4 regions of the Pseudobutyrivibrio sp. C4 genome follow, and region 4 is predicted to be linked to each of the others. Evidence: predicted binding sites of a transcription regulator. Region 4 holds the regulator's gene; each other region holds the start of a gene.
What was found. Region 4 encodes Rex, which represses fermentation and respiration genes when NADH is low (regulators of the CRP and FNR family bind a similar motif). Its sites were predicted from a motif close to ATTGTTAANTANTTAACAAT; they were not measured.
Positions count from the first base shown of each region.

Region 1: BMY66_RS06625 (oxidoreductase) is a predicted target of Rex. The motif match lies at 3,874-3,893, and genes of this name have one in related genera.
Region 2: BMY66_RS00230 (DUF5692 family protein) is a predicted target of Rex. The motif match lies at 4,572-4,591, and genes of this name have one in related genera.
Region 3: BMY66_RS04085 (NADH-quinone oxidoreductase subunit 5 family protein) is a predicted target of Rex. The motif match lies at 3,305-3,324, and genes of this name have one in related genera.

Region 1 is NZ_FOHF01000003.1:24,775-32,713, forward strand. Features, by position in the region: gene BMY66_RS06605 (aspartate carbamoyltransferase regulatory subunit) at 1-26, opposite strand, end outside; gene pyrB (aspartate carbamoyltransferase) at 36-950, opposite strand; gene priA (replication restart helicase PriA) at 1,050-3,281, shown strand; gene def (peptide deformylase) at 3,305-3,796, shown strand; gene BMY66_RS06625 (oxidoreductase) at 3,936-5,927, shown strand; gene BMY66_RS06630 (LysR family transcriptional regulator) at 6,035-6,889, shown strand; gene BMY66_RS06635 (GH25 family lysozyme) at 6,904-7,939, shown strand, end outside.
Region 2 is NZ_FOHF01000001.1:52,799-60,737, reverse strand. Features, by position in the region: gene alaS (alanine--tRNA ligase) at 1-422, opposite strand, end outside; gene BMY66_RS13655 (hypothetical protein) at 442-603, opposite strand; gene BMY66_RS00245 (cobalamin biosynthesis protein CobD/CbiB) at 702-1,631, opposite strand; gene BMY66_RS00240 (DNA-3-methyladenine glycosylase 2) at 1,635-2,471, opposite strand; gene BMY66_RS00235 (MBL fold metallo-hydrolase) at 2,473-3,234, opposite strand; gene BMY66_RS00230 (DUF5692 family protein) at 3,385-4,497, opposite strand; gene BMY66_RS00225 (diacylglycerol/lipid kinase family protein) at 4,638-5,579, opposite strand; gene BMY66_RS00220 (chloride channel protein) at 5,684-6,961, shown strand; cyclic di-GMP riboswitch class I at 7,100-7,175, shown strand; gene BMY66_RS00215 (methyl-accepting chemotaxis protein) at 7,277-7,939, shown strand, end outside.
Region 3 is NZ_FOHF01000002.1:62,255-70,193, reverse strand. Features, by position in the region: gene BMY66_RS04095 (NADH-quinone oxidoreductase subunit B family protein) at 1-432, opposite strand, end outside; gene BMY66_RS04090 (NADH-quinone oxidoreductase subunit H) at 458-1,333, opposite strand; gene BMY66_RS04085 (NADH-quinone oxidoreductase subunit 5 family protein) at 1,333-3,270, opposite strand; gene BMY66_RS04080 (4Fe-4S dicluster domain-containing protein) at 3,489-4,967, opposite strand; gene hydF ([FeFe] hydrogenase H-cluster maturation GTPase HydF) at 4,997-6,184, opposite strand; gene hydG ([FeFe] hydrogenase H-cluster radical SAM maturase HydG) at 6,264-7,706, opposite strand; gene hydE ([FeFe] hydrogenase H-cluster radical SAM maturase HydE) at 7,735-7,939, opposite strand, start outside.
Region 4 is NZ_FOHF01000001.1:430,850-438,788, reverse strand. Features, by position in the region: gene BMY66_RS02100 (adenylosuccinate synthase) at 1-1,002, shown strand, start outside; gene BMY66_RS02095 (DUF4340 domain-containing protein) at 1,095-1,700, shown strand; gene rpsO (30S ribosomal protein S15) at 1,851-2,117, shown strand; gene BMY66_RS02085 (polyribonucleotide nucleotidyltransferase) at 2,274-4,355, shown strand; gene BMY66_RS02080 (ABC-F family ATP-binding cassette domain-containing protein) at 4,412-6,325, shown strand; gene BMY66_RS02075 (redox-sensing transcriptional repressor Rex) at 6,415-7,041, shown strand; gene BMY66_RS02070 (hypothetical protein) at 7,052-7,810, shown strand.

The DNA.
Region 1 (7,939 bases), on a different contig from region 4:
TGGTGAATTCCACTTATATTTAGCATATTATCCTCCTATACTAATTCCAAAAGAGTAAGTATCAAAGCCATTCGGATGAATACTCCGTATTTAGCTTGAGTGAAATACATAGCTCGTGGATCATCGTCAACGTCTACAGAGATTTCATTAACTCGTGGAAGTGGATGAAGAACCATCATATTTTCTTTTGCAAGCTTCATCTTTTCTGGTGTAAGGATGAAGAAATCCTTCAAGCGGATGTAGTCTTCTTCGTTGAAGAAACGTTCTTTCTGTACACGTGTCATGTAGAGAATATCCAGCTCTCCCATAACATCGTCTAAAGAATCAACTTCTTTGTACTCATATCCATTTTTTTCTAAAACATCTTCGCGAATATACTCAGGAACTTTGAGTTCTTCAGGTGAAATTAGTACGAATTTGATTCCAGGATAACGTACTAACGCATTGATAAGAGAATGAACAGTACGGCCAAATTTTAAATCACCGCAAAGTCCGATAGTAAGATCTTTGATTTCTCCACGTAAAGAGCGGATAGTAAATAAATCTGTAAGTGTTTGAGTGGGATGCTGATGACCGCCGTCTCCTGCGTTAATAACTGGAATAAGTGATCGCTGAGAAGCAACGAGTGGAGCGCCTTCTTTAGGATGACGCATAGCGCAAATGTCTGCGTAAGAAGAAATAACGCGAATGGTGTCGGAAACACTTTCGCCTTTGGCTGCTGAAGAAGAATCAGCTGAAGAGAAACCAAGGACTGAACCACCAAGATTAAGCATGGCAGCCTCAAAAGATAGTCGTGTACGTGTGCTTGGTTCGTAGAAACATGTAGCAAGCTTTTTGCCGTGGCATTTCTCGGAATACGAGTCTGGATGATTTTTAATATCCTCCGCCAGGTCCATTAGCTGCTCTAGTTCCTCTCTAGAAAAATCTAGAGGGCTCATTAGATGACGCATTGGAAATCCTCCCTATTTAAATTAATTTCCTGATAACTAAATCGTCTAATTATATCACACTCGTTTCAAAAATAAACTAGTTATGTTAAAATTGTTTCCATGAAATATGCGGATATAATTATTGATATCTCTCACGAGAGATTGGATAAGACATTTGAATATATTGTGCCTACAGAGCTTGAAAATCAAGTAACTGAGGGCGTTCAGGTAGTAATTCCATTTGGACAGGGCAATCGCGCCATCACAGGATATGTGGTGGGATTGCACAACAAGCCGGAGTTTGATGTTACAAAGCTGAAGCCTATTGCAAGAGTGCTAAAAGATAGCATTGCCATAGAGTCTCAGCTTATTTCTTTGGCTGCATTTCTTAAAAAGAATTATGGTTCTACTATGAATCAGGCGTTAAAGACAGTTATTCCTATTAAGAAAAAGGAAAACGAAAAGCTAAAGAAAGAAATCAGCCTGAATATTTCACTTGAACAGGCCCAGATTGAGTTGACACAGATTCTTACTAAAAAGAATCATGCAGTGGGAAAAGAACGCCTTTTGAGGGAGCTTCTTGAGGTGGATGTTCTTGACTGGGAGCTTGCTACAAAAAAGCTTCAGATTCCATCGTCAAATATCAGGGATTTAGAATCTAAGGGAATTGTTAAGGTTGAGTCCGTTAGAACATTCAGAAACCCTCATATCAACAAGGACGCAAATCAAAAGCACATCGTTTTAAATGAGGAGCAGGAAGCCGCTGCAGAAACAATCAAAGCAGATATAGATACAGGTCGAAGAAAGACATATCTTATCCATGGTGTTACAGGCTCAGGCAAAACAGAAGTATACATGGATGTTATGGAGCATGTGATTTCCATGGGACAGCAGGTAATTGTCCTCATTCCGGAAATCGCCCTTACATACCAGACAGTTATGCGATTTTACACCAGGTTTGGTGATAAAGTAAGTATCCTGAACAGTAGGATGTCTCCTGGAGAGCGTTTCGATCAGTTCGAGAGAGCTAAATCAGGGGAAATCAGCATTATGGTAGGACCTCGTTCTGCGTTGTTCACACCATTTGCAAATCTTGGATTGATTATAATTGACGAGGAGCACGAGCCAAGCTACAAATCCGAAGTCATCCCTAGATATCACGCTAGAGAAACTGCAGTGTACCGTGCAAAGCTAGCAGGTGCTACTGTAATTCTAGGTTCCGCTACCCCTAGTCTTGAGGCATATAGTCGCACACAGACTGGCGAATATCAGCTTATTACTCTTCATTCCAGAGCGATGGGGCAGGATATGGCCTCTTGCGAGATAGTAGACCTTAGGGCGGAGCTTCAGTCTGGCAATCGTTCTATGCTTAGTCGCAGATTGCAGGAGTTGATGGCAGATAGATTGAACAAGCATCAGCAGATTATGCTGTTCTTAAATAGACGCGGGCTTATGGGTTTTGTTTCTTGTAGGGCCTGCGGCCATGTGTTAAAATGTCCACATTGCGATGTTGCCCTTCATTTACATGCAGGTGGCAAGATGAAATGTCACTATTGCGGTTACACAACAGTGGCAGCAAAGACTTGTCCAAGCTGCGGCAGCAAATATATCGGCAGTTTCAAGGCTGGTACTCAGCGCCTGGAGGAAATCGTAAAGGAATTATTTCCAACAGCCAGGGTACTTCGAATGGATGCCGACACCACAAAAGGCAAGGATGGTCACGAGGAAATCCTTTCAGCATTTGCAGCACACGAGGCAGATGTTTTGATAGGTACTCAGATGATTGTCAAAGGTCACGATTTTGCAAACGTCACTTTAGTTGGTATAATAGCAGCAGATATATCACTAAACGAAAGCGATTATCATAGTGGGGAGCGTACATTCCAGCTTCTTACCCAGGCAGTAGGACGAGCTGGTAGAGGCTCGGAGCCAGGCATAGCTGTTATTCAGACATATCAGCCTGACAACTATTCAGTAGTTGCCTCTGCAAACCAGGATTATGACAGCTTCTATAGTCAGGAGTATGCATACAGACGCTTGCTTTCATACCCACCATGCTCACATATTTTGGGCATACAGGTTAGCTGCGACAAGCAGCAGGATGCTATCAAACAGGCAGATATTCTAGCAGATATCATTAGACAGGCGGATTCAAACATCATTATCATGGGGCCAGAGGACGCCTATATTGGAAAGCTAAAGGACGTTTACCGTAGGGTAATCTACGTAAAGGCCGACGAATACGATAGGCTTGTTAATGTAAAAGATACTATCGAGGCATTCTTATTGCAGCAAAAGCAATACAGAAATACCTCTACATGGTTTGATTTTGATCCGATATCTACAATATAACAGGATTTTAGAAAGGAATTATTATGGCACTTTTAGAAATTAGAGAATATGGTAAAGACGATGTTTTACTTAAGAAATGTAAGCCAGTAAAGGAGCTTACACCACGTCTTAAGACACTTATCGAGGACATGCTTGATACAATGTATGATGCAGACGGTGTAGGTCTTGCTGCACCTCAGGTTGGCGTTCTTCGTCGTATCTGCGTTATCGATATAGGTGAGGGCCCAGTTGTTCTTATCAACCCAGAGGTTCTTGAAACATCTGGCGAGCAGACAGGCAGCGAGGGATGTCTTTCAGTTCCAGGCAAGACTGGTATTGTGACTCGTCCAAATTATGCAAAGGTAAAGGCATTAAACGAAGATATGGAAGAGATTATCGTGGAAGGTGAGGAGCTTATGGCAAGAGCGCTTCTTCATGAAATCGATCACTTAGACGGTAATATCTACGTAGATAAGGTAGAGGGAGAGCTCTACAATGTAGAAGATTTCCTTGAGGAAATTGAAGACGAAAATTAATAGTATCCTTTTTGATAAAGGCCATCAACTGTATGTTGATGGCCTTTGTTACATTTAATGGTTAAAATATAGACATAGATGATAAAAATTTAACAATGTGCCGGCAAATTAATTGTTAAATGTAAAAGGAGGAAATAAATTGAAGTATCAAGGACTTTTCGAGCCTATTAAAATTGGCAAGCTCGAAATTAAGAACCGTTACGCAATGGCTCCAATGGGACCACTTGGTCTTGGAGATTGCGAAGGTGGATGGAATGACAGAGGTATTGATTACTACACAAGACGTGCTCAGGGTGGCATTGGTCTTATCATTACAGGTGTTACTTTCTCTGATACAGAGGTAGAGAAGCCTTCATTCCCTAACACACCAAACTCAACATACAACCCAGTTCAGTTCGTAAGAACTAGCCGCGAGATGACCGAGCGTGTACATGCTTATGGCTCAAAGATTTTCTTACAGATGTCAGGTGGATTCGGACGTGTTACTATCCCTACAAACTTAGGTGAGTTCCCACCTGTTTCTGCATCGGCAGTACCTCACAGATGGTTAGACAAAACATGTCGTCCACTTACTGTAGAGGAGATTCATGGTATTGTAGAAAGCTTTGGTAAAGGCGCATACAATGCAAAGCGCGCTGGTTTCGATGGTGTTGAAATCCATGCTGTTCACGAAGGATACCTTATTGACCAGTTTGCTATTTCATTCTTCAATCAGAGGAATGATGAGTACGGCGGAAGCTTAGAGAACAGACTTCGTTTTGCTAAGGAAATCCGTGAGGAAATCGCAAAGACATGTGGATGGGACTTCCCAGTTGCAATGAGATTCTCACTTAAGTCTATGATTAAGGACTTCAGAGAAGGTGCTCTTCCAGGCGAGGAATTCGAAGAGAAGGGACGTGACATCGAGGAAGGTATCGAGGCTGCAAAGCTTCTTGAGAAGTATGGCTATGATGCCCTTGATGTAGATGCAGGAACATACGATGCATGGTGGTGGAATCACCCACCAATGTATATGGAGAAGGCTCCTTACAAGGAATTTGCAAAGATTACAAAGGAGCATGTAAACATCCCTGTTATTATGGCAGGTCGTGTTGATAATCCAGATACAGCACTTGATTGCTTAAACAATGATATCTGCGACATGATTTCACTTGGTCGTCCAACACTTGCAGATCCAGATATCGTAAACAAGATTCGTACAAACAAGCTTAGCCAGATTCGTCCATGTATCAGCTGTCAGGAAGGCTGTATGGGACGTATCCAGACATACTCACTTATCAACTGTGCAGTTAACCCACAGGCTGGTAAGGAAAGACTTAACACATACAACCCTATCGTAAAGAAGAAGAGAGTTCTTGTTGTAGGTGGTGGTGTAGCAGGTTGCGAGGCTGCACGTGTACTTGCAGAAAGAGGACATGAGCCAGTTCTTTACGAGGCAGCAGGACGTCTTGGTGGAAACCTTATCCCTGGTGGTGCTCCAGCATTCAAGGAGGACGATATCGCCCTTGCTAAGTGGTATGAGGATGAAATGACACGTCTTGGTGTGGAGGTTCACCTTAACACAAAGGCTACAGAGAAGGAAATTCTCGATAAGAGCTTTGACGCAGTTATCATGGCTACAGGTTCTCGTCCAAAGATGTTCTCACTTGGCGATGATGAGAAGGTTTACTCAGCAGAGCAGGTACTTCTTGGACAGAAGGAAGCTGGCAACAATGTTATCGTTGTTGGTGGTGGACTTGTAGGTTGCGAGCTTGCACTTGATCTTGCTCAGAAGGGCAAGAAGGTAACAATCGTTGAGGCACTTGATAAGCTTATGGCAGTGAACGGACCACTTTGTTCAGCAAACAAAGAAATGCTTGAAAAGCTTATTCCTTTCAACGGCATCGATGTTGTTACAGGTGCTCGTGTTACTGGATTCAACAATGGCGTACTTACAGCTACTGTAGGAGAAGAGACAAAGGAACTTAATGCTGATAGCGTAGTTCTTTGTGTCGGTTATGCTAGCGAGAACACTCTTTACAACCAGTACAAGAACGAGCTTGACGAAGTTTATCTCCTTGGTGATGCTAGACAGGTTTCAAATATCATGTATGGTATTTGGGATGCCTTTGAAGTAGCAAACCACATTTAATATAAATTAGTTTAATAACCACTTTTTTCGTATAATTTTTTTACTCCCCGTGAATGGCCTTGATGGACATATTGTCTATCAAGGTCATTTATTCTATAATTAATTTTATGAATACAAGAAATTTTAAATGTTTTCAAGCTGTATATGAGGAAAGAAATCTACAGGCGGCAGCCAACAAGCTGTTTCTATCACCACAGGGCCTTAGTAAAATTATTAAGGGCATTGAGGATGAGTTTGGAACCAGTTTGTTTATTAGGTCAAAGGAAGGTTTCATTCCAACTGAAAGTGGAAGATTATTCTACGAAAAATCTAAAACAATAAGCAGAGATTTAAATGATTTGTTTTCATCAATAGAGGCGTTAAGTGAAAAAGAAAAACGCTTCAAGGTGGGATTTGCAGCAGGAACAATTAGAGCAATTGATGTTCCTAGTGTTGCATCTTTTATGACGGATAATCCTGAGATTCTCGCTAGCTGGTATGAGTATGAAAATGAAAATGTAATCCAGCAGGTGGTGAATGATGAAATAAGCTTTGGATTTGTAGTAGGAAAGCAATCTTTACCAGGCGTAGTCTGCGAACACGTAAAAGCAATTGATTTGGTGGTCTATGTCTATAAAGGACATAGATTTTGGAATGAAAGTCAAATTGAGCTAAAAAATCTGAGGGATGAGAAAATCATTTCCATGAATGAGAAATATCATGTATATCATGATATTGTGAATGCATGCCATCTCAATGGTTTTGCACCAAATATTGTTGCCAAGGTAGATGAAGGAGAGTCGCTGTATCTATTATCAAAGAATAGAGCTGGCCTTGGAATCTCCCCAAGATTCTTCCCAGAAACAGATGAAATAAAACCACTAGTCATTAAGGACTCATACACCTGGAATGTGTATGGAATCTACAGAGAAGACTCTGCGGACAAAGATTTAGCCAAGAAGTTTTTAGCGGCTATTAAATAATTGGGAGAATAAAAATGAATAACGGACATCGTGGAAGTAGCAGACGTCGCAGAAGATTGAGACGTAGAAGACAGTTGATGATGGCTGCCTGCTGTCTAGGACTTGTAGTATTGGTATTGGGGACAGTTCTCATCGTCAAAAAGGTAAAAGGTACGGACGATGAGCCTGTTGAGGTTGCGGCAGAAGTAGATGTTGCAAATGAAGAGCCTGAGGATGGAACTACAATCGAAGTGGTAGAGCCTGAGGAGACAGAAGAGACAACAGATGAGACTGATGCGGAAGACCCAGGGGCTTCAACTCAGTCAGAACAGGGAGCCTCAGTAAATGTGGAGGATATTGTTAATGCCAGCAATGTTGGTGAAAACAGTACCACTACATACGGAATCGACGTATCAAAATTCCAGGGCACTATCGATTGGGCTCAGGTTGCCAGCTCAGGGATTAATTTTGCAATGATTCGTGTCGGCTATAGAGACTCTACAACAGGAGAAATAAAGCCAGATACAAATGCAAAATACAACATGCAGGAAGCAGAGAAAAATGGCATAAAAATCGGAGCCTATTTCTTCTCTACTGCAGTTACAAAGGATGAGGCCATAGAAGAGGCCGATTGGGTTGCAAGCTATGTAGCTCAGTATCCAATCACATATCCAGTAGGATACAACTGTGAGGGCTTTGAAAACAGCACTAGCCGCCAGTACAATCTTACAAAGGATGACAGAAGCAATATTGCTATAGCATTTCTTGGAGAAGTTTATAACAAAGGATATACTCCAATCTTTTATGCTTCTAAGAATGAAATGGCATCAGATGCAAAATGGAATACATCCACAATTTGTGCCAAGTACAAAATCTGGATGGCATGGTACAATCAGGATTCTTCAAATTTGGCCACAGGCCCATCGGCAGGATTTAAATACGATATGTGGCAGTACACCAATCAGGGAACAATTCCTGGCATTACAAAAAAGGTGGATGTGGATGTAGCATACTTTGGATACAACGGCACAGAAACGGCTAAGGACACTTCAGAAAGAGCAACGGCATCAG
Region 2 (7,939 bases), 380 kb from region 4:
ATTTCCTTTGTCCAGATTTCGAAGGCTTCTTCATCCTCTCCGTAGATAGAAGGATAAAGTCTGTCTTTGTCTAGTTTGAGAACCTCTGTAAGGAATTCCCATGACCAGGCAATTGCCTCATGCTTGAAATAATCACCAAATGAGAAATTACCAAGCATCTCAAAAAAAGTAAGATGGCGAGCCGTCTTACCTACATTGTCAATGTCTCCTGTTCTAACACATTTCTGACATGTTGTAACGCGTCTACGAGGTGGAATCTCCTGTCCAGTAAAGTATGGCTTAAGTGGTGCCATACCAGCATTGATAAGCAATAAGCTGTTATCATTATGTGGTACAAGAGAAAAACTATTGAGGCAAAGGTGACCCTTGCTCTCAAAAAACTCCAAGTAGGCGCGTCGTAAATCATTAACACCGGTATTCAAAACAATAGTCCTCCAAATATTATTCTTCGGAAGAAGCCTCTGTTACTTGCTCAGAAACACCCTTCTTCCTGTCGCTAGACTGGCGGAGCTTAATTCCAATAAAACCGCCACAAACACCTATAGCAACTAGTATGATCATTTTAATCAGATAACTTGCAAAACTAGATAAAAATGCAGACATAGCAATTCCTCCTAATCACAATATTTATAGCCAATTAAACCTATATTACATACTTGGTTAAATTATAATCCAAAGTATTTTTAAATTCCACCCGTAATTCAGAAAAATAACAATAAAATCACGAAAAATGCCTGGCATACCATAAAACTATTTTTCAGTAGATTTACTGCTTTATTTATATCTGATGCCTGAATTGGCTTATCAAAATCTCCTATCTTGCCATCATCCAACCCGATTTCCAAGGCTCCTGCAAATGCAGAAATAGCTTTTTTTCTATCTCGCAGATGAATGAATCTGGCGTTTTTGCCGTTGAATCCGCCGAAAGTATGTCTTGCGCAAAACACTACAAGAGCACCGCTAAATCTTGATGGCAAATAATCAATTATTGAATTAAGCTTTACAATAGGCTGACCGAAATAATCGTATCTAGCATTGTATGTGCCTGTTTCGAAGGTGCCAATCTGCCCTTCTATAATATCAAGGGCTCTGTAGATAAATCCGCCAACAGGGCCAAACAAAAACATTACAAACAATGGTGACAGCACACTATCCGACGCTTCGTTTGCAATGTAGGTGATAGTATCGGATGTTATGCCTTCTTCTGTATCAACTTCCACCTGGCGTCCAATCAAAAGGCTAGCAGTGTGCTTCATTGCAGCTGCACCGTTTCCATAATAATCTGCAACTACGCCAAGTCCACCATAGTATAATCTATTGAAATTCAAGCAATAGTAGGTGGCCAAAGCCTCAAAAAGCACACCAAACCATGGGTGAATTTCATATGTAAGCATTGTAAAAAAGGTAATGCCGGCAAATACTGGAAATACAACAAGAATAATCAACCAAGCCCCAAGGCTGCGCTGCTTTGACTTCTCCAGAAGGATAATCTCATCACCCAGCAAGGCTCTATCCAAAAACTTTACCCAATCTTTAATTGTGTCGAAAGGATTCCACATACAATATATATTTCCAAATACATAATCCAATATGGTTCCTAATAAAAGTGCAATAATATGATATTTAAACATTACTCAGCCTTTTCTCTTATGATAAAACTGTAATTGTTGAACATACCCCTGAAAGCCAGGATACTCTTTATTTATATAATCAAGATAAGCATCTTTTGTGTAATCACTGTAATCTTCCGAGATAATCTTCTTCATCCATGTATCAATTGGATAGCTTTCCATAAAATGGAATCCGTAAAGCATAATGCAATTTGCCACCTTAGGCCCTACGCCCTTGATTTTAAGCAGGGCATCCATAGCCTCCTGGTAAGGTAGCTTGCTAATAGCTTCAATATCAAGCATTCCCGCTGCTACTCTTTCCGATATTCCTTTTATGTAATCTGCGCGATAGCCCAGGGCTGTGCCATCCATCAGCTCCGCTTCTGGAATAAACGCCAGCACATCAGCCTTTGGAAAATGAATTCCATCTGAATATCTATCACACAGAATCTGGATGGATTTCTTTATCTTAGGAATGTTGTTATTCTGAGAAATCACATAAGATATGAAAACCTCCCACAAATCCTGCCTGAGGATACGCATTCCGAAAGCATCCTTCAATGAATCCTTTAAAAACTTATCATCGCTTTTGCGGATGATATTGTTGTAAGAAGTGTAATCTGTGTCGAAATCAAAATATCTGCACCAGAAATCCCACTGGCTTTCTTCGCAGGCAAAATCCCATGTGTCCTTCTCTTTATTTAAATAAAAGTAAACATCATTGTCTCCTGAACAGGCACTGTAGGTATCAGGCATGCCATCAGCACCGGCAGTCTCTTTCTTCATTCTAAAAACCTGGCCAGAATTCATGATAATCTCTGGATTAAATTCTTCCGCTGTAAGACTCTTGCTAAAAACCATTCTAGTCCTCTATCTCAAAAATCATATTTTCTCTGTCTATATCCACAACTCTCTCCCTAAGATTTGCAATATCTGGACGACTTTTAAATCTTTCAATCCATTTGTAATCTCCCCACATATGCATAGGGAAGATGTTGTCGCAATCGATGTTTTTGATGAAGTAATCCAAGCCAAGGAAATATCCATCCTCACCCATTCGAGAATCCAATGGGACAAATCCTATATCAAAATGCTTGTTTAAAATAGATTTCAAAGCACGCTTGTACTCGCGACCGTATACTTCTCCGTATAGCTCCCCTCGACCTTCAGCATTCCACCAGTTTAAATCCCCTGCATGGTAAATGTTCATGCCCTTTACGCTGATTACGAATGCCACTCCCGCATCTGTAGAACGAAGGGTTTCTATGGTCATATCATCCACCTGATACTTCTTCATAGATGTTACAAACTGAATCTTATCTTTTATGGATAAATCAAAGCCATTTCTAATAAGATAGTTGCGGCCTAATCTAATGTCCTTCGACAAAATAAACTTGATATTATCTCTTGAATCAGCAAGACGAAGATTTTCAAGCCACCAATGATCCTTATGACTATGACTCGCAAAAACATAGAGATATTTATTAGGATTAAGCTCAGGCAGGCAACCATGAAACTGAACAGTATCTGCCACCACCGACTTATCAAAATAATCAAATAACAAATATCTATCATCAAGCTCCACCAAGAAGCTGCTATGCATTATATAGTAAACTTTATACATTATTCTCTCCCAACAGGCTGCTCACTCGCAGTCTTTCATATTCTTGTGAATATTATACCTATATTTAGATGAATTTAAAATACCATTCACTAAATATTGATGAACACAAAAAAGGCACCCGCCTAAGCGGATGCCTTAAAGTCTCATGAATTATTTTGCTGCACGAGCCATAGCCTCGTCGAAGTCCTTTGTCCCTTCGAATACGCAGTTTGAATATGGGTTTCCACCGATTCTGATTGCGTTTCTGATGATAACAGAGATACATACAACGTTAATTGCAAGTGCCATCATAGCTACGAATCCCTGCATTGAAGGATCAGCTGTGATACCCATTGCTGCGATAGCTTCGTTTGCTGCTGCTGTCTTGCCCTGGCCTGCGTTGTAAAGAGCGATAGCCTTCTCATAAAGATCCATTGTTGTAACACCAGCTTCTGTAGCGCCACCGTATACACGTGGAAGTACAGCTGCGAATGTACCCTTTAACTGGAAGAGAGGTACTACCTGAGCCCACATACACCAGATTGCAAGTGTGTTAGCACGGTTCTGGATCCATGCACCCTTGTTCCAAAGTGCGTTAGCAAATGTAGGAGCAAGAAGAAGTGCAACACCACAGTACCATGTATGTGTAGGAAGGTTAAGATATGTGTACTCAAAGTTCCATACATCATATGCGATGATGAACCAGATTGTCATATCTGGCCAAATCATATCTGCCTGATTCTTGTCGTTTGATGTGTAAAGCTTTACACAACCTGTCATACAGAAGATGTTGATCATACCTGCGAGAGCGTTAACAACGTTCCACCATCCACCGTAGATGAATACACCTTCGTTTGAGCACCACCAAGCACCTGAAAGGTCACCTGTGATTGAGTATGCTGCAAGAGCAGACTCCATATCTGAAACATTAGCAATCATGATGTTTGCTGCTACGATGAACCATGGCCACCAAGCAAACCATTTTTCTTTACCAATGCCCCACTTATACTTAATCATCATGAAGCCGACGCATCCGATATCTGCTGCGTAGAGCTTGAAGTAGTGGAACCAACCATCCATATAAGCAACAGTTGGGTTTGCTGCACCGCCGAATAAACCAACGTGTGCAAGAATGAAATATACTGTAAGAATACATGGGATGATTACAAAGATAATCATTCCGCCGACCTTTGTACGACGGCCGAGTTCGTTCATGAGAATTAATCCTGCAAATACAAGGCACCAGCCAAGGATCTGCCAAAGATTAGTGATTTGGAAAAACATATCCATCCTCCTTAATAATTATTAGAAATTAAAAGAGAAACTTCTTCTCTTTCCCTCGGTTTCTATTATACTTGGTCGTCAAGAAAATAACAATGATTTACTTAATAAAAATTTAATACATTTTTAAGAATTTGTATTCCTTAAAAACCCCTAATTTTCAACTTTGAGGGCAAACATTCAAAGGTGATTTTTTTATAAAATCCAACATGTTCTCCATCTGCGTGTACACACATTTGGTCATTCATAGATATCTCCAATTTATTAAATTTTAATAAATCAAATCCCTTCTTCCCCTCATGCTTACCTGCAACCAAAAATGGTAGCAAACCGAAGCATTTTATTCTGCTTATGTCATGAGCAATAAAAGCTGTAAGATATCCGGAGTCAACTGTGGCCTTTGGAGCCATAGGAATGCCACCGCCCTCCGCCGGGCAATTCATAGCTGCCGCAAAGATGGTACTTTTAATATTTCGCTCCTCTTTTTCTCCATCAAAATAGGTAGTAACAACTGCATCTGAAAATGGCATTGTAAAAATGTCACCAACAGTAAGAAGGCCGTATGTAGCTGAGCCAAGGCCAAATTTGTTTAAGAAAGTCTTAAGCTTACTAGTGAGCGCCTGCAAACAAACATAGGCATCTACCCCTATACCAGAGCTAACCCCAAAGAGTCTGCTTTGCTCTTCTCCATCTTTATTATAAGTAACCTTTCCTATATCAATGCTTTTGAAACCATCATCCTTAAGGGCTCGTTTTAAAATATCAAGGGTGCTTCCTTCCAATCCGATGCCCTTAACAAAATCATTGGCAGAGCCTGATGGTAGCGGTGTATATAAGGTATGTTCAAAATCTACTATTCCATTAAGAGCTTCATTTAAAGTGCCATCTCCACCCATAACAAATAAATGAACATCCTCTCCTGAAGATGTAGCATTCTTTGCAAATTCAGTTGCATCATAAGCCTTGGCTGTAAAGTGAACCTCGTAATCTACGCCTTCACTTATAAGATATTCTTCTATCTTATTCCAAACACCTTCAGCTTTTCCTGTTCTACTCGCTTTGTTTACAATAAATACGTTTTCCATATTGTCTCCCAAATAATGTTTCTACAATAATTTTGTATATTTTATCAGGCAAAGTCAATGTATTTGTGTTAGCATACAATATATAAAATTCAAAGAGGGAAAATATGGATAATAGAGAATTTAAAGAAACGTTATTTCACAAAATCGATCACAATGGTCATCGAGCAATGTCTGTTTTCAGCTGGACAATCGCATCCATCGTAATAGGTGTTCTAGTAGGATTATTTGCTACCGCCTTTGGACTTAGCATGCGAAAAGTCATATCTGTCCGTGAATCCAATCCATGGCTTATATATTTTTTGCCAGTTGGCGCAGTTATAATCACATTTATATATAAGAAGATTCTTAAGGTAAAAGACAGCGGAACAAACACTGTTATTGCTGCTATTCAGTCAGATGAGCGTCTTCCATTTAGACTTGCTCCACTTATTTTTATAGCTACATTAATTACTCACTTGGTAGGTGGTTCTGCAGGTCGTGAGGGAGCCGCTTTACAGATGGGCGGTGCCATCGGAAATGGTATTGGACGTGTCCTTCACCTTAGTGATACCAACAAAAAGACAATGATTATGTGCGGCATGAGCGCAGCATTTTCTGCTTTATTCGGCACACCAATGGCAGCTGCTATTTTCTCCATGGAGGTTATTTCAGTTGGAATCATGCACTACGCTGCACTTGTTCCATGCGTTATTTCTTCCCTTGTAGCAAGATACATTGCTGCATACTTTGGACTTGGCGCTGAAATTTACCCAATTGAGGTTATTCCAAAGTTTACAATAAAAACAGCTATTATCATCTGTATATTTGCAATAATATGTGGATTTGCTTCTATATTATTCTGCACTATGCTCCACAAATACGAAGAATTCCTTAGCGGCAAAATCATTAATCCTTATATTAAAGCTGTTGTCGGTGGTACTTCAGTTTTGGTTCTTACATTATTGGTTGGAAATCAAACCTACAACAGCACAGGTTCTTCTATAATAATGTCCTGCTTCACAGGTGCATCAATTGGACTAGGTGCATTCCTTCTAAAAATGGTGTTTACCACTCTCACATTGTCTTGTGGCTATAAAGGTGGTGAAATTGTTCCTACTCTTTTCATCGGTGCTACACTTGGAGCAGCAATCGGTGGTTTAATAGGATTCCCTCCAGCTCTAATGGCTGCTGTAGGAATGGGCGCTCTGTTTTGTGGTGTTACCAACTGCCCTATCTCCAGCCTTTTGATTTGCTTCGAGCTCTTTGGTTACGAGCCAATGCCTTACTTCTTATTGGCCGTAGCATTCAGCTATTGGGTATCAGGCTATACAGGCCTTTACAAATCTCAGAAGATTGTATACAGCAAGTACAGAAGCAATTATATTGATAAGCATGTACAATAAAATTATTCTATAAACCAATTCAATTATGCAAAACTGTCAAAAATGATAAACAATTAACAAAAGTAGTTGCCAATCTAAAAATCAGCATATATAATTGTGACTGTTTTCAAGCAAATTGTGAAATATTTGTGAACAAACACTTTATATGGGCAAAACAAGCGAAAGCTTGCGACGCAAAACTATAGGGACTTTAAAATGTCAGCCAGTTGCAACTACTTAAAATATACACTCGAATTCTAAGCATGGTGTCATATTATATGTCCCATGCTTATTTTATTGTCGAGTTTGATTGTATTGCAATCGGAAAGGTTTAACATGAAAAAGAACAAGAAATTAGTGCGCCAGATATTATTATTAGCTTCTGCGTTAGCATTACTTATGGCCACAACAATCGCCATTATTGGTATCACTTTCGTCAAGAAAGCATATTATGACTCTTTCGAGGAAGAGCTTCATGCATCTGCAGTATTCCTTATGGATGCAATGGACCACGAATGGAACGGTGATTGGTCAGTTGCTTCAAATGGAACTATTCTTAAAGCAAATTTTGCTGTACACGATGATTTCCAGGCACAGCTTGATAGCTTGCACGAGAAGACCGGAATGGATTTTACAGTCTTCTACGGAGATACCCGTTACATCACTTCTCTTGTTGATTCTGAGACTGGTGAGCGTATGGAAGGAACAAAAGCCTCAGATGTTGTAGTGGAAAAAGTTCTCACAAACGGAGAAGAATATCTTGCAACAAACTTTTCTATAGATGGCATCGAAGGAAAATGGTACGCATACTACATACCTCTTACTAATTCCGACGGTTCAATTGTAGGTATGGTATTTGCAGGTAGAGATACAACTTCAGTAGAAGCTGCTTTGTGGCATGCTCGCTTAATCATCATGGGAGTTTATGTCTTCTTCTTCTTCCTTAACCTTTCAATTGGAAAATGGTTAGTTCATAGATCTACAAAGGCTATCCAGGAT
Region 3 (7,939 bases), on a different contig from region 4:
CTGCTGTGCCTTAAGAGCCTCTGCCTTTTCCTTAAACAGACCGATGCCTTTTACAACACCGTCGATGATTGACTCTGGTCGGGCAGCGCATCCTGGGACGTAGATGTCTACAGGAATAACTGTGTCGGCGCCACCTTTGATGTTGTAGCACTCCTTAAAGATGCCGCCTGTACAAGCACATGTGCCTACAGCGATTACAACCTTTGGCTGTGGCATCTGCTCGTAAATCTGCTTTACAACAGCTTCATTCTGAGAATTGATACCACCAGTAATGAGGAAAATATCAGCATGCATTGGGTTACCTGTGTTGATAACGCCAAATCTTTCTACATCGTAAACAGGTGTAGTACAAGCTAAAACCTCTATATCACATCCATTACAGCTACTTCCATCATAGTGAAGGAGCCATGGTGATTTATGTATTGTACTCATTTCTTATCCTCCTAAACTCCAAACATTAACCCATGATGATCTCTAGCAAGAAGAGATTCATACCAGCTGCAACGATTGTTACGCCCCAGGCAAGCTTGAGCATAAGCTGCCATTTTACTCTTGCTGATGTGTTGTCGATGAGAATCTCAAGGAACCACACAACAAGAATTGCAACGATAGCGCCAATCACTGAAAGTGGGTTGCTGTTAAGGAAGAATAATCCAACTATGCCAAGAAGGATTGCATTTTCATACCACTCAGCAAGTGTAACCATTCCATACTCCTTACCTACCATCTCGGATGTTACGCCTTTGATGACCTCTTGGTGGGCATGATGAGATGTAGAAATATCGAATGGCGACTTTCTGAATTTGATTGTAAGGATAAATACAAAGCCTACAAAAAATCCTGGCAAATAAATGATGTTGGAATATGTTGAATTCATCACTATCTCATTTACATTAAATGTTTTTGTAGCCAGATAAAATCCAACTGCCACCAACAGTTCCATTGGTTCGCATGACATGATTTGAACCAGCTCTCTGTGAGTTCCCTGAGAAGAGAATGGTGAGTGAGTTGATGTAGATGCCAAAATCAAAAACATTGCTGCTGTTGAAAGTGAAAATACAACAAGCAATAAATCAAAGCCAGCGAAAAAGATTACTCCTGATAGCACAATGAAAAATACGTATGAGTAAATCATAAACAGCTGCTGTTTGTTTGCTGTTAAAAATTCTTTTTCAAAAAGCTTTTTGATATCGAAGAAAGGCTGTAGCACTGATGGACCACGTCTTCCCTGCATACGTGCAGAAATCTTTCTGTCAAAACCATCTAAAAGTCCGATAACAAAAGGTGCTAAAAGTACATAAAGTACTGCAATTATAATTCGAGTCGTAGTCATTAGAACGCACCTCCTATCACGATAATCATATAAACAATAATGATAAATGCAGAAATCATTATCGCAGGAGTGAACAGCTTCTTTTCACCCATGATGTCTTCCATGTAGAAGTTTGCAATGTGCATTTCCTTTGGATCACCTGTAGATGATACGAAGTTGAAGTTGTCACCAGCATTGGCGCCACCCATGTATGTGATAACCTGCTTTGCCTTCTGTCCCTTTGTCAGCACAAAGTTTACAAATGGAACTACAAAGATGCCTACCAACAGCACAATCATGATTATCATATTTTGATATGAGATAACCTGTGTTGCAGTGCCAAACATATCATTTGAAAGTGGCTTTAACACATGCTTTGAAAGCCATGGGAATCCAAGGATAAGTGCAACCATCATAAATGCATGGAAGAACATTGAAATGTACTCGTTCTTCTTTGTGAGGTCGCGTGACTTCTCACGTGGTGAAGCCCCAAGTATCTTCGACATCCACTTTGTCCAGTAGAACATTGTTGTAGCTGAGCCAAAGCAAATGAAAAGTACCATAAGTGTTGATACGTAAACAGATGTAGTATCAATGAATGCCTTAAGTGCTGCCCACTTAGAAATGAGCATACCAAATGGTGCAAGGAACATTCCGGCGATGCCAATCATAAGGATTACTGCAAGCTTAGGGAAAATAGCAATCAATCCCTGCATATCCTCCACGTCACGGCTGCCAGTTGTGTTTTCGATAGCACCAACGCACTGGAAAAGCATTGACTTTGAAACAGCGTGGAAAATTACAAGGAATACCGCTGCCCAAATTGTCTCCTCATAGCCACAGCCAGTACATGCAACTATAAGGCCTAAGTTTGAAATTGTAGAATAAGCAAGCACCTTCTTGCCATCAGAAACTGATATAGCAAGGCAAGATGCAGCAAGGAATGTGAAGCCGCCAATAAGGGCTACCATATTTCCAACATAGTTATCTGCCATTGCAACAGAGATTCTGATTAACAGATATACACCAGCTTTTACCATTGTTGCACTATGAAGAAGTGCAGATGATGGTGTAGGCGCAACCATGGCACCAAGTAGCCATCCAGAGAATGGGAACTGTGCCGATTTTGTAAGTGCCGCAAAAGCCAGACATGCGATAGGAAGCATGTTTCTGATGTTGGTAGGATCTGCCTGAACTAAATCAATATAGTCAAACAGATTTACAGTTCCATACCATAAATATCCAACTGAGATTGCCACTGCCAATCCACATCCACCAAGCAAGTTCATCCATAAAGCCTTAAATGAATTGTTTATAGCCTCATCAGTTCTTGTGTATCCAATCAACAGGAATGATGTTACAGATGTGATTTCCCAGAAGAAATACAGACTACATAGATTTGCTGAAAATACCAAACCAAACATAGCACCAAAAAATACAAATATCATGGCCAAGAAAAAGCTTCTTCTATCCTTTAGCTCTTTGTGATGATGAATGTGATAGCCATGCATATATCCCACTGCATATACACCAATCAGTGTACCAACGATTCCAATAATCAAAACCATAATCATTGTGAGATAGTCAAATCTCATTGTGTAATTGTTTGGAATCTTTGGCCCTGCCAGCTCCAAAACGGTTGGTACCACTGTGGATACAATGGTTAGCAAAGATATAATTGTTTTCTTATACTTTGCACAAAGATAAATGATGAAAAACATTAAAAGAATATCGCCTACAAGGAAAACATGACCGAATGTTTCCTGGTATGGTAATGAGAAATTCAGTGTCTGGCCCCCAGCCATAAACCACTGAACCGCTGTAATGATGGATAGAATCATTACAATTGCGCATCCTAGATAGACGAAAAAAGCCCTGCATTTTGAATGATGAATCAATGCAGGAAAAATCGCCCACAGAAATGGCAGACAGATCAACGCTGTTACTAGCATTTCCATATGAAATTACCCTCCCTAGTATTACATTATATCTTCTGATATATTTTTAACACATTAGCTATACTATACCACAAATTTACTAACATAGCGTTGATTTTTTTATCTTTTTATGGTTATTTTTTCACAAAAATACACCCTGTCAGAAAACTCTCCGACAGGGTACGCTGTGGTTAAAAAAAAGAGCCTGCTTCACAATGAAGCAGACTCTATTAATTTGCTTATTCCATATGTCCGTCTCTGTACATTGAGAACTTGTCCATTGGGTAATTCTCGAGATTTTCAAGAATCTTACGTCCATCAGCCTTGCCGATAAGACCATTTCTAGCCTTGAGGATTTCTCTCTCAGCCTTATGCTTAGAAGGTCCGCCTACGCAACCTCCCTCACAAATCATACCTTCGATGAAGTCTACATCAAGCTTGCCGCTCTTAAGAAGCATAAGTGCCTTCTTACATTCAGCACCACCTGCGCACTGCATAAGCTTGATATCATCTGTGTTCTGTCCACGCTCCTGCATGCACTCGATAACAGCCTTTGCAACACCGCCTGAGGAAGCGAAGTGCTTACCAAATGTAGATGACTCCTGGTAGTTCTCCTCTACTGGCTCGAACTCAACGCCCTTAGAACGCATAAGTGCACGAAGCTCACCAAATGTGATAACGTAATCTGCATTTCCTGGAACTGACTCATCAGCAGCCTCAGACTTCTTTGCGATACATGGTCCAACGAATACTGTAACAACGTCATCTCCCTGTGTAGCCTTAAGAAGACGTGAGATAGCACACATAGGTGAAATTGTTGAAGACATGTTGTTCTCGAACTGCTCTGGGAAGTGCTTTCTAAGCATATTGATGAAAGCTGGGCAGCAAGATGTTGTCATCTTACGTCCTTCTTCCTTTGCCTCGAACCACTCAGCAGACTCGTAAGCAGCTGTCATATCTCCACCGAGACCTACCTCTACCATGTCTGTAAAGCCGATCTTCTTGCAAGCTTCCTTAACTGCTGCCATAGAGATGTCCTCACCGAACTGTCCCTCTGTAGCAGGTGCGCACATAGCGTAAACCTTCTTGCCTTCAAGAATAGCCTTGATGATATGTACAAGATATGTCTTAGAACCGATAGCACCGAATGGGCAGCTGTGGATACAGTGACCACATGAGATACACTTCTCATCATCGATTACGCAGTGACCGTACTCATCGTAAGAAATAGCACCAACTGGGCAAGCCTTCTTACATGGTCTCTCAAGGTGAACGATTGCACCATAAGGACATTCCTTAGCACACATACCGCACTCCTTACACTTTGAAGGATCGATGTGCATTCTTCTCTCACCTGGTGAAATAGCGCCAAACTTACAAGAGTTAAGACATGCCTTTCCAAGACAGAAACGGCAGTTGTCTGTAACTGAGTAAGAAGCGATTGAACAGTCATCACATGCAGGCTGAATAACCTGTACTACGTTCTTAGAATCTGGGTTAGTAGGAAGATTCTCTGCGCATGAAAGGATAACACGCTGTCTTACGATTTCGCGCTCCTTGTAAACGCAACAACGATATGTTGGTCTTGGGCCAGGAATGATTTCGTAACAAACCTGTTCCTTGTGAGAAGCATCGAGCTCACCCTTCCAAGCAAGCTTACACACTTCTTCCATGATGTTGTGCTTTAAACGCACAATACTTTGATCTGAAGTTACCATATTTTTCTCCTTTTACATTGTTTGCCAGTTTACTTTAAAACCTCTAGACTTCTGTCTAATATTCCATTGAAATGGGCAATGGCCATTCCATAGTTTACTATTGGAACCCCCTGCTCCACGCAATGCTTAGTTCGACTTTGCATCTCGCTAGCATTAATCATGCAGCCCCCGCAATGAACTACTAATTTATATTTTGATAAATCCTCTGGAAATTCATTTCCTGAAGAAAATTCAAAATCAACATCCTTACCTGTGTGCTTTCTAATCCATCCAGGTAATTTTACTGTGCCGATGTCGTTGCACTGTCTGTGATGTGTGCAGGCTTCGGCAATCAAAACCTTATCATTGTCCTGCAAATTTTTAAGTGCAGCGACGCCCTTTAGCTGGGTGTTAAGGCTTCCTCTGTATCTTGCCATCAATATGCTAAATGATGTCAAAAGTATATTGTCAGGCACCATCTTTGATACTGTTTCAAATGCTTGTGAATCAGTAATAACAAGTGATACCGATTTATCTTCGTTAAGTACCTCTGTGAGCTCCTCTGGCTGGCAGCAGATGGCTTTGCATCTGTGGTCCAGCAGGTCTCTAAGAACCATTTGCTGAGGCAAGATGATACGTCCCTTTGGGGCTGATTCATCGATTGGGATGACAAGTACTACTGTGCTCTTTTCTGGTACTAAATCAGCGACGAGTGGTGGCTCTGTAATCTTTGGTGCAAGCTGAAGAAGTGCCTGCTTTACAGCCGCCATATCATCTGTTGTGGCATCCACATAAAGAAGCTTTTCCTCTGATGACAGTTCCTCAAAAGGATGACCTGCCACCTCATCCACGTGATTTTCAATGATGATATAAGGGAGCTTACGTTCCTTAACCATCTTTAGGAAATCAACCTCTTCTTCTGTGAGGTGGTCTGCTCTGGCATCAAGTACCAAAACAACGATATCCATCTCATCAAGGATGCGGTATGTTCTTTCTTTTCTAAGCTCACCTAGCTCTCCCTCATCATCGAAACCAGCTGTATCAATGATGACAACTGGTCCCAATGGAAGAAGCTCCATAGTCTTTCTAACTGGATCAGTGGTGGTACCCTTGTGTGCAGACACAAGTGATACCGCCTGATTTGTAAGCTTATTTACAATGCTTGATTTTCCTGCATTTCTTATTCCAAAGAAGCCAATGTGAACACGCTGGCCACTAGGTGTATTATTCAAGGACATTTTATTCTTCCTTTACAAAAAACTTAGACATTGTGATTATACAAAATAACTTTGTCTAATTTATTAAAAAACTGAGAACTTAGAAACGGAAATCACGTCTGTCTGAGTTCTTAATAGCTTCGATGTTTTCAAGAGCTATCTTTCTAACATTTTCCTTAGGAATCTTCTTGAGCTCGTCTTCAATCATCTTGTAACCAACTTCTCTTGTCTCCTCTGAAGCGTAGTCAACAAGGTACTCAGTAAGAGTCATAAGTGCGTTTGGATGGCAGCAATTGAGGATTTGTCCGCTCTTGCAAAGTGCCATAAATCTATCACCAGTACGTCCTGCACGGTAGCATGCTGTACAGAATGAAGGGATGTGACCTGTCTCCATAAGCCAACGAACAACCTCATCAAGTGTACGCTGATCTGAAACATCAAACTGCTCTGTATCGTGTGGTCTCTCCTCTTCTGTGTAGCCACCTACTGATGTACGGCTTCCACCTGAAACCTGTGAAATACCAACCTGAAGCATCTTGCGACGAACTTCCTCAGACTCACGAGTAGAAATAATCATACCTGTGTAAGGAACTGCAATTCTGATACAAGCTGCAATCTTTGTGAACATCTCATCTGGGATTGAGTTGTCGAATGCCTCTGGATCGATGTCGTCAGCGTGCTTTACACGTGGAACTGAGATTGTGTGAGGGCCTACGCCGTGAACAGCCTCAAGGTGCTCAGCGTGCATAAGAAGTCCTGCGAACTCATACTTGTAGCTTTCAAGTCCGAAGAGAACTCCAAGTCCTACATCGTCGATTCCACCTTCCATAGCGCGGTCCATAGCCTCTGTATGGTATGCGTAATCGTGCTTTGGTCCTGTTGGGTGAAGCTCCTCATAGCTCTTTTTGTTGTATGTCTCCTGGAAGAGGATGTATGTACCAATTCCTGCTTCCTTGAGCTTGCGATAGTTTTCAACTGTTGTAGCAGCGATATTTACATTAACACGACGGATATCGCCATTTTTGTGATGAATGCTGTAGATTGTGTTGATGCACTCGAGGATGTACTCGATAGGGTTGTTTACAGGATCCTCACCAGCTTCGATGGCAAGTCTCTTGTGTCCCATATCCTGAAGTGCGATAACCTCAGCCTTAACCTCTTCCTGTGTAAGCTTCTTACGGCCGATGTGCTTGTTCTTCGCGTGATATGGACAGTAAACACAGCCATTTACACAGTAGTTAGAAAGATAAAGTGGTGCAAAGAGAACGATACGGTTGCCATAGAAAGCATCCTTGATTTCCTGTGCTACCTCATACATCTTTTCGATGTATTTAGGCTCCTCGCATGCCAGTAAAACTGATGCCTCACGATGAGTAAGTCCCTTGCATGTGCAGCCTTCTGCTGTCTTTACTGGACGAGCCTTTTCTAGTAATTCTTCGATTAATTCGAAGTTATTCTTATTTGCCTCTGCATACTCGATAGTATCTAAGATTTCCTGATTGTCGATAAACTCTTCTGCTTTTAAAGATTTTACATTGTACATTTTTATACCTCACTTGACTGTTTTAAATCTATAAACCAGCTCTGTTTCCAGGGTCAGTAACAATTTTATACCCAATACTCTCCATGCGCTGGCCTAAGCAGCCTAAGCACTCGGCAGCTTCCTCGCCTGTGCAAATCTTATTATCGTATAAAGCGTATTTTTTTCTAACACCGGTAGGTGAAAGATTTGGCATGACTACATTAGCACCAGCCTTTATTCCCATTTCCCTGCCC
Region 4 (7,939 bases):
GCACCTCGCATTCTTGTATCTGATAGAGCACAGATTGTTATGCCATATCACATCCTTTTTGATCAATACGAGGAAGAACGTCTTGGAAAGGCTTCTTTCGGTTCAACAAAGAGCGGTATAGCTCCTTTCTACTCAGATAAATACGCAAAAATCGGTTATCAGGTTCAGGAGCTTTTTGATGATGAGCTTTTGAAGGAAAAGGTTGTTCGTACATGTGATCAGAAGAATGTTCTTCTTGAGCATTTATATCACAAGCCACTCCTTAATCCAGAGGAGCTCCTTGAGACATTACATGAATACCGCGATATGATTGCTCCTTATGTTTGCGATACATCAGCATTCCTTTGGAACGCACTTAAAGAAAATAAAACTATCCTTCTTGAAGGCCAGCTTGGTACTTTGAAGGATCCAGACCATGGTATTTACCCAATGGTTACATCTTCATCAACACTTGCTCCATACGGTTGCATCGGTGCTGGTATCCCAGCTCAGGAGTTAAAGCAGGTTGTTACAGTATGTAAGGCTTATTCATCAGCTGTTGGTGCAGGTGCATTTGTTTCTGAAATCTTCGGTGATGAAGCTGATGAGCTTAGACGTCGCGGTGGCGATGGCGGTGAGTTCGGTGCTACTACAGGTCGTCCACGTCGTATGGGATGGTTCGACTGTGTTGCTTCAAAGTACGGATGTAGAATGCAGGGAACAACAGATGTAGCATTTACAGTTGTTGATGTACTTGGATATCTTGATGAGATTCCTGTATGTGTTGGCTATGAAATCGATGGTGAGGTTACTACAGACTTCCCAGTTACTAGCAAGCTTGAAAAGGCTAAGCCAGTACTTAAGACGCTTCCAGGATGGAAGACAGATATTCGTGGAATTAAGAAATACGAAGATCTCCCAGAGAACTGCAGAAACTACATTGAGTTCATTGAGAAGGAAATTGGCTTTCCAATCACAATGGTTTCAAATGGTCCTGGAAGAGACGATATCATCTACAGATAATTATTTAGAAGCTGGAGCTTATGGCTCCGGCTTCTTTGTTTGTTAATACTTTTTTGTTATACTAAGTAAAGAATATTTTCTTGGAGGAAATGATGAAGAAGTTTATTTCAAAGAATTATAAAGGCATATTTCTTGTACTGGCCATTGTTTTGCTTATTGTGGTTTTGATTATTACTTTTAATTCTAAAAACCCAGCAAAAATGATACAAAACCTTGATGGCTCTGATGAACAGGCAGAAGTATTGGATGAAGCCAGCGAAATAGAAGATGAAGGCGATAATGTTATATTGCTTGATAATGAAGAAGTTTATAGCTTCCAGATGACTGATAGCAATAACATTCTATTAACCTTTGAAAGAGATGGAGAGGATTGGGTTTACACAGATGACCCTAGCATCGATATAAACGAAGATAGAATAGAAAAGCTGTTGAATTATATTACAGATGTTAGATTTGTAGACATCATTGCCAATGAGGATGAAGATGGAAATGGCGATGAATACGGCCTAAATCAGGATTCACCTGTGTACATTATTAAGGATGCAAACGGCTATTCAACATTTATTTCGTTAGGTAAAACTGATGAAGAAACAGGACAGATTTATTTTGCATTGAATTATGATTTTTCTACTGTTTATGTAAATAGTGGAAAATTAGCAGGTGTTAATAAATATGCAATCGAAGATTTAATACAGTAACAGTTTAAAAAAGCCTATTTATACATAGTTTACATATTTTTATAGCTGTGTTATTATATATCGGTACGAAATTTACTGTAACTCAGGTTTTGGACACTCCGACCTTTTCCTTAGTTACGGCATATTAAAAGTTTTTAGGAGGTAGTTAAAATGATTACAAAAGAGAAGAAGCAGGCAATTATCAATGAGTATGCTAGAACAGCTGGTGACACAGGTTCTCCAGAGGTTCAGATTGCTGTTCTTACAGCTCGTATTTCTGAGCTCACAGAGCACCTTAAGGCTAACCCAGGTGACCATCATTCACGTCGTGGTATGATGAAGATGGTTGGTAAGAGAAGAAACCTTCTTGCATACCTTAAGAATACTGACATTGAGAGATATCGTTCAATCATTGAGCGTCTTGGCTTAAGAAAGTAATCTATAAGAGCGGAGTATTGCTTACTCCGCTCATTTTCTTATTTGTTTTTCGATTTCAAGCAAGATCCGAAGCCACTGAATTAGGAGAGTATAACTCTTCGTTTTCAGTAGTTTCGGGTTGATGCTTAAATAATAAAATATTTGAAGGAGAAAACCATGAAGACATTTACAATGGATTTGGCTGGTAGAACACTTCGTGTTGATATCGGCAGAGTTGCTGCACAGGCTAATGGAGCAGCATTTATTCAGTATGGTGAGACTACAGTTCTTTCAACTGCAACTGCATCAGACAAGCCTAGGGATGGTATCGATTTCTTCCCACTCTCTGTTGAGTTTGAAGAAAAGACATACGCTGTTGGTAAAATCCCTGGTGGTTTCAATAAGAGAGAGGGTAAGGCATCTGAGAACTCAGTTCTTACATCTCGTGTTATCGATAGACCTATGCGTCCACTTTTCCCAAAGGACTATCGTAATGACGTAACACTTAACAACATGGTTATGGCAGTAGATCCACAGTGCCGTCCTGAGCTTGTTGCTATGCTCGGTGCAGCTATTGCTACATGTATTTCAGATATCCCATTTGATGGCCCTTGCGCTATGACACAGATGGGTATGATCGATGGAGAGTTTATCGTAAACCCTTCACAGGAGCAGTGGGATAAGGGTGACCTTAAGCTTACAGTTGCTTCTACAAGAGAAAAGGTTATCATGATTGAAGCTGGCGCAAACATCATCCCAGAGGACAAGATGATTGAAGCTATCTACAAGTGTCATGATGTTAACCAGACAGTTATCGCATTCATCGATGAGATGGTTAAGGAATGCGGTAAGCCAAAGCATGAGTACACATCATGCGCAATTCCTGAGGAGCTCTTCGCAAAGATGAAGGAAATCGTTACTCCTGAGGAGATGGAAGGTGCTGTATTCACAGACGAGAAGCAGGTTCGTGAGGAGAATATCCGTCAGATCACTGAGCGTCTTGAAGAAGCATTTGCTGATAACGAAGAATGGCTTGCTGTTCTTGGTGAGGCAATTTACCAGTACGAGAAAAAGACAGTACGTAAGATGATTCTTAAGGATCACAAGCGTCCAGATGGTCGTGAGATCACACAGATTCGTCCACTTGCTGCAGAAGTAGATATTATTCCACGTGTTCACGGTTCATCTATGTTCACTCGTGGACAAACACAGATTTGCGACGTTGTAACTCTTGCTCCTCTTTCAGAGGCTCAGAAGATTGACGGTCTTGATGCTTTCGTTACTGAGAAGAGATACATGCATCACTATAACTTCCCTGCATACTCAGTAGGTGAGACAAAGCCTTCTAGAGGACCAGGACGTAGAGAAATTGGACACGGTGCACTTGCAGAGAGAGCACTTCTTCCAGTACTTCCTACACCAGAAGAATTCCCATATGCAATCCGTGCTGTATCTGAGACATTCGAGTCAAACGGTTCTACATCAATGGCTTCAACATGTGCTTCATGTATGTCACTTATGGCAGCTGGTGTACCTATCAAGGCTATGGTTGCTGGTATTTCTTGTGGTCTTGTTACAGGCGATACAGATGACGATTTCGTTCTTCTTACAGATATCCAGGGTCTTGAAGATTTCTTCGGCGATATGGACTTCAAGGTTACAGGTACAAAAGAAGGTATCACAGCTATCCAGATGGATATCAAGATTCACGGTCTTACACGTCCAATCGTTGAGGGTGCTATCGCTCGTTGCCGTGAGGCTAGATTCTTCATCATGGACAACTGCATGAGCAAGGCAATCGCTGAGCCACGTAAGGAAGTTGGCGAGTATGCTCCAAAGATTATCCAGCTTTCAATTGATCCAGAGAAGATTGGTGATGTTGTAGGACAGCGTGGAAAGACAATCAACGAAATCATTGCTAGATGTGATGTTAAGATTGATATTACAGATGACGGAAACGTTTCAATCTGTGGTACAGATGCTGCAAAGATGGATGAGGCTAAGAGAATGATCGAAATCATTACAACTGATTTCGAACAGGGTCAGATCCTTACAGGTAAGGTTGTAAGCATCAAAGAATTCGGTGCATTTATCGAGTTCGCTCCAGGCAAGGAAGGAATGGTTCACATTTCTAAGATTGCTAAGGAAAGAATTGACAGAGTAGAAGATGTTCTTACTCTTGGTGATACTGTTAAGGTTGTATGCCTTGGCAAGGACAAGATGGGACGCATCAGCTTCTCTATTAAGGATGTTCAGTAAAATTAGATTTTATTTGGCGCCTGACATTAGTCAGGCGCATTTTTTAAGGAAAAACTATGTTACTTAATGTTTCGCATATTTTTAAATCATTTGGTGAAGATGGCATTATAAAAGATGCCACTTTTACAGTAGATGAGGGTTCTAAAGTAGCTATCGTTGGTAACAACGGAACAGGAAAATCTACCCTATTAAAAATAATAGTTGGAGATTTACCAGCGGACAGTGGTGAAGTTACTCTTAAAAAAGATGCTACTATGGGCTATTTAGCTCAGTATCAGGAAGATTCTTTCGGTAGTAGCATTTTAGATACAGTACTTAGTGCACGTGAAGATTTGCTTTCCATGGAAAAACGTCTTTCAGACATGGAAATGGAGATGTCAAATCTTGATAGTAAAGATGCTGCGACATTTATGGAAAGTTATCACAAGTTACAGCATCAATTTGATTTATTAGGTGGATATACATTCCGTTCGGAAGCTGTAGGCATATTAAAAGGCCTTGGTTTTGAAGGGGATGATTTAAATAAAAGCATGAATGAGCTTTCTGGTGGTCAGAAGACACGAGTTAGTTTGGGACGTCTTCTTGCATCATCGCCAGATTTGCTCTTATTAGACGAGCCTATAAACCATTTGGATTTGAATTCAATCGTGTGGTTGGAAGGATATTTATCTTCATATAAAGGCGCAGTTGTAATTGTTGCTCATGATCGATATTTCCTTGATAGAATTGTAGATCATGTTGTTGATTTATCCTACGGACGCACTAGTGTATATACAGGAAATTATACAGCTTTTTCTGAGCAAAAGGCTTTATATCAGCTCACATATGAGCGCAGCTATGAAAAGCAGCAAAAGGAAATAGAACACCAGAAAGCTGTTATTGAAAAGCTTCAATCCTTCAACAGGGAAAAATCCATTAAAAGAGCGGAAAGCAGAAAGAAAATGCTTGATAAGATCGATATTATGGATGCCCCTGATAAGGATATGCCTAGAATGCGACTTACCCTTGAGGTGGAAAAGGAAAGTGGGAAGGATGTTTTAGATTTTTCTCATGTGACAAAATCGTATGATGATAAAAATATCTTTACAGACTTATCCTTTGAGGTTCATAAAGGGGATAGAATTGCCATTTTAGGTGATAATGGTACAGGAAAGACTACAATCCTTAAGTGTATCAATGGTCTCACGGATTTTGAATCAGGAGAGATTCGCTTTGGGGCAAATGTTACTGTAGGATATTATGACCAGGAGCAGCAAGGACTTACTGAGTCAAACACTATCTTCAGTGAGCTTCATGATGCTTATCCATATCTTACAGAGACTCAGGTTAGAAACACATTAGCTGCATTTATGTTTACAGAGGATGATGTTTTTAAACGCATTAGCGAGTTATCCGGTGGAGAGCGAGGTCGTGTTTCTCTTGCAAAGCTTATGCTTTCTAAGTCTAATCTTTTAATCCTTGATGAGCCTACAAACCATCTTGATATGGATTCGAAAGAAATGCTTGAGGAAGCACTTAACGAATATGATGGAACTTTGCTTTATGTAAGTCACGATAGATATTTTGTTAACCGTACTGCAAATATGATTCTTGAACTTTCAGATGGTCATTTTACAAAGTACCTTGGCAATTACGATGATTATATTGCAAAGAAGGAACAACTTTCTGCAGCAAATGTTGTTTCAACCCAGGAATCTGTAGCAGATTCTAACGCTACAGCTGCAAAACTTGATTTTAAAGAACAAAAGAGAATTGAAGCAGAAAAGAGAAAGCTTCAAAACAAAATCTCAAAAATCGAAGAAGAGATAGAAAAACTAGAAGAAAAAAAGGCAAAGATTCAAGACGAATTCTTAAAGCCAGAGAATATGACAAATTCTGCAAAGCTCAACGAATTAACTGCAGAACAGAATGAAATAGATTTAAAATTGGAAGATTTATATTCTCAGTGGGAGGAGTTAAGTTTATCTTAAGCATTTATTAAGTCTTTGTTAAAATCTTGACATAGTTTTTGTGTGATTTTATAATTAAGATTGAAAATTGTAATTAGGAGGTATATGGTTTGGATAAACAGATTTCACAAGCAGTCATCAGAAGACTTCCTAGGTACTACAGATATTTGGGCGAACTTTTAGACGATGGTGTTGAAAGAATTTCATCAAATGATTTAAGTAAGAGAATGCATGTTACAGCATCTCAGATTAGACAGGATCTTAACAACTTTGGTGGTTTTGGCCAGCAGGGTTATGGATATAATGTTGCATATTTACATGATGAAATCGGAAATATCTTGGGAGTTAACGAAACACATAATGTTATCGTTATTGGCGCTGGTAACTTAGGCCAGGCTATTGCAGGTTATGTTAAATTTGAGCGTGTAGGCTTCAAAATTATTGGATTATTCGATGTTAATCCTGAGCTTAAAGGAAAGTTGGTTAGAGACATTCCTGTTCAGATGCTTGATGAGCTTCCAGAATTCATTAAACATAATGATGTTGAGATTGCAGCTTTGACATTGCCAAAGTCAAACGCCAGATCTACAGCTTTAAAGCTTGTTTCTCTTGGTGTTCATGCAATTTGGAACTTTGCTCACGTTGATTTAGATGATATTCCTGATGTTATTATAGAGAATGTTCATTTATCAGATAGTTTGATGCAACTTTCTTATAACATTACTCAACAGAAGTAGGTGAATGTATATGGCGGACAGGGATTTTACAACTGCCATTTCCAAAATCAAGGTTCCTATGCTTATTTTGGATCAGAAATGGCATAGACTTTTTGCTTTAGGTGGAAAGCCAGAACAGGTTAAAGAGCTTGAAAAGCAGGAAAATGACTTACTGAAACGTGAGGCTGAGCTTAAAAAGGAACTTAAGGACCTTAAGAAGGTCAAAGAAAACTTGATGGCTTCAGTCATGTCCAATATGGAAGGAACTTCAGATTTAGTTTCTAAGAAGTTGGATGATGATAAAAGACTTTTGGAGGAATGCAAAGAACGTATTCAGTCAAATGAAGACGAGCTTAGCGAACTTCCACAGCAGACAGATGATGTTAATCGAGAATTGATGTTGGCTACTATGGATTATTGCTATGATAAACTCCGCACTAATTCTACAGAAGCCGAGGAAATCACTAACTGGATTAAGGATGTAAGGGTTCAGCTTAAGAAAAACGTTATTCGTAAGCATAATCGTGAGATTAACAATAAAGAGATTTATTCATATATGCATGATGTTTTTGGTATGGAAGTGCTAAATCTGTTTGATATGCAGAATGGAGATTTCTATATCGGAACAATCGATGACAAGGGCGATTCTGTTAAAACACCTGCTGACAAGCAGGATGAAAACGACAAAACAGACTTATCAGATATTCAGCTTGAAGAAGTTGATTTGGATGCCGTTTCCAAAGAATCAAAAGAAGATACAGAGGAAGCAGAGTCTTCCACAGACGAATAGAATTCACTGTTTTTTAAAAGACTAAACACCATAATGTTTAGTCTTTTTCTTATATATATGGTATCATTATTAGTGTGATAATTTACGTATTTCGAGAAAGGAGTATTTATGGAAGACGGGTCCAATCCC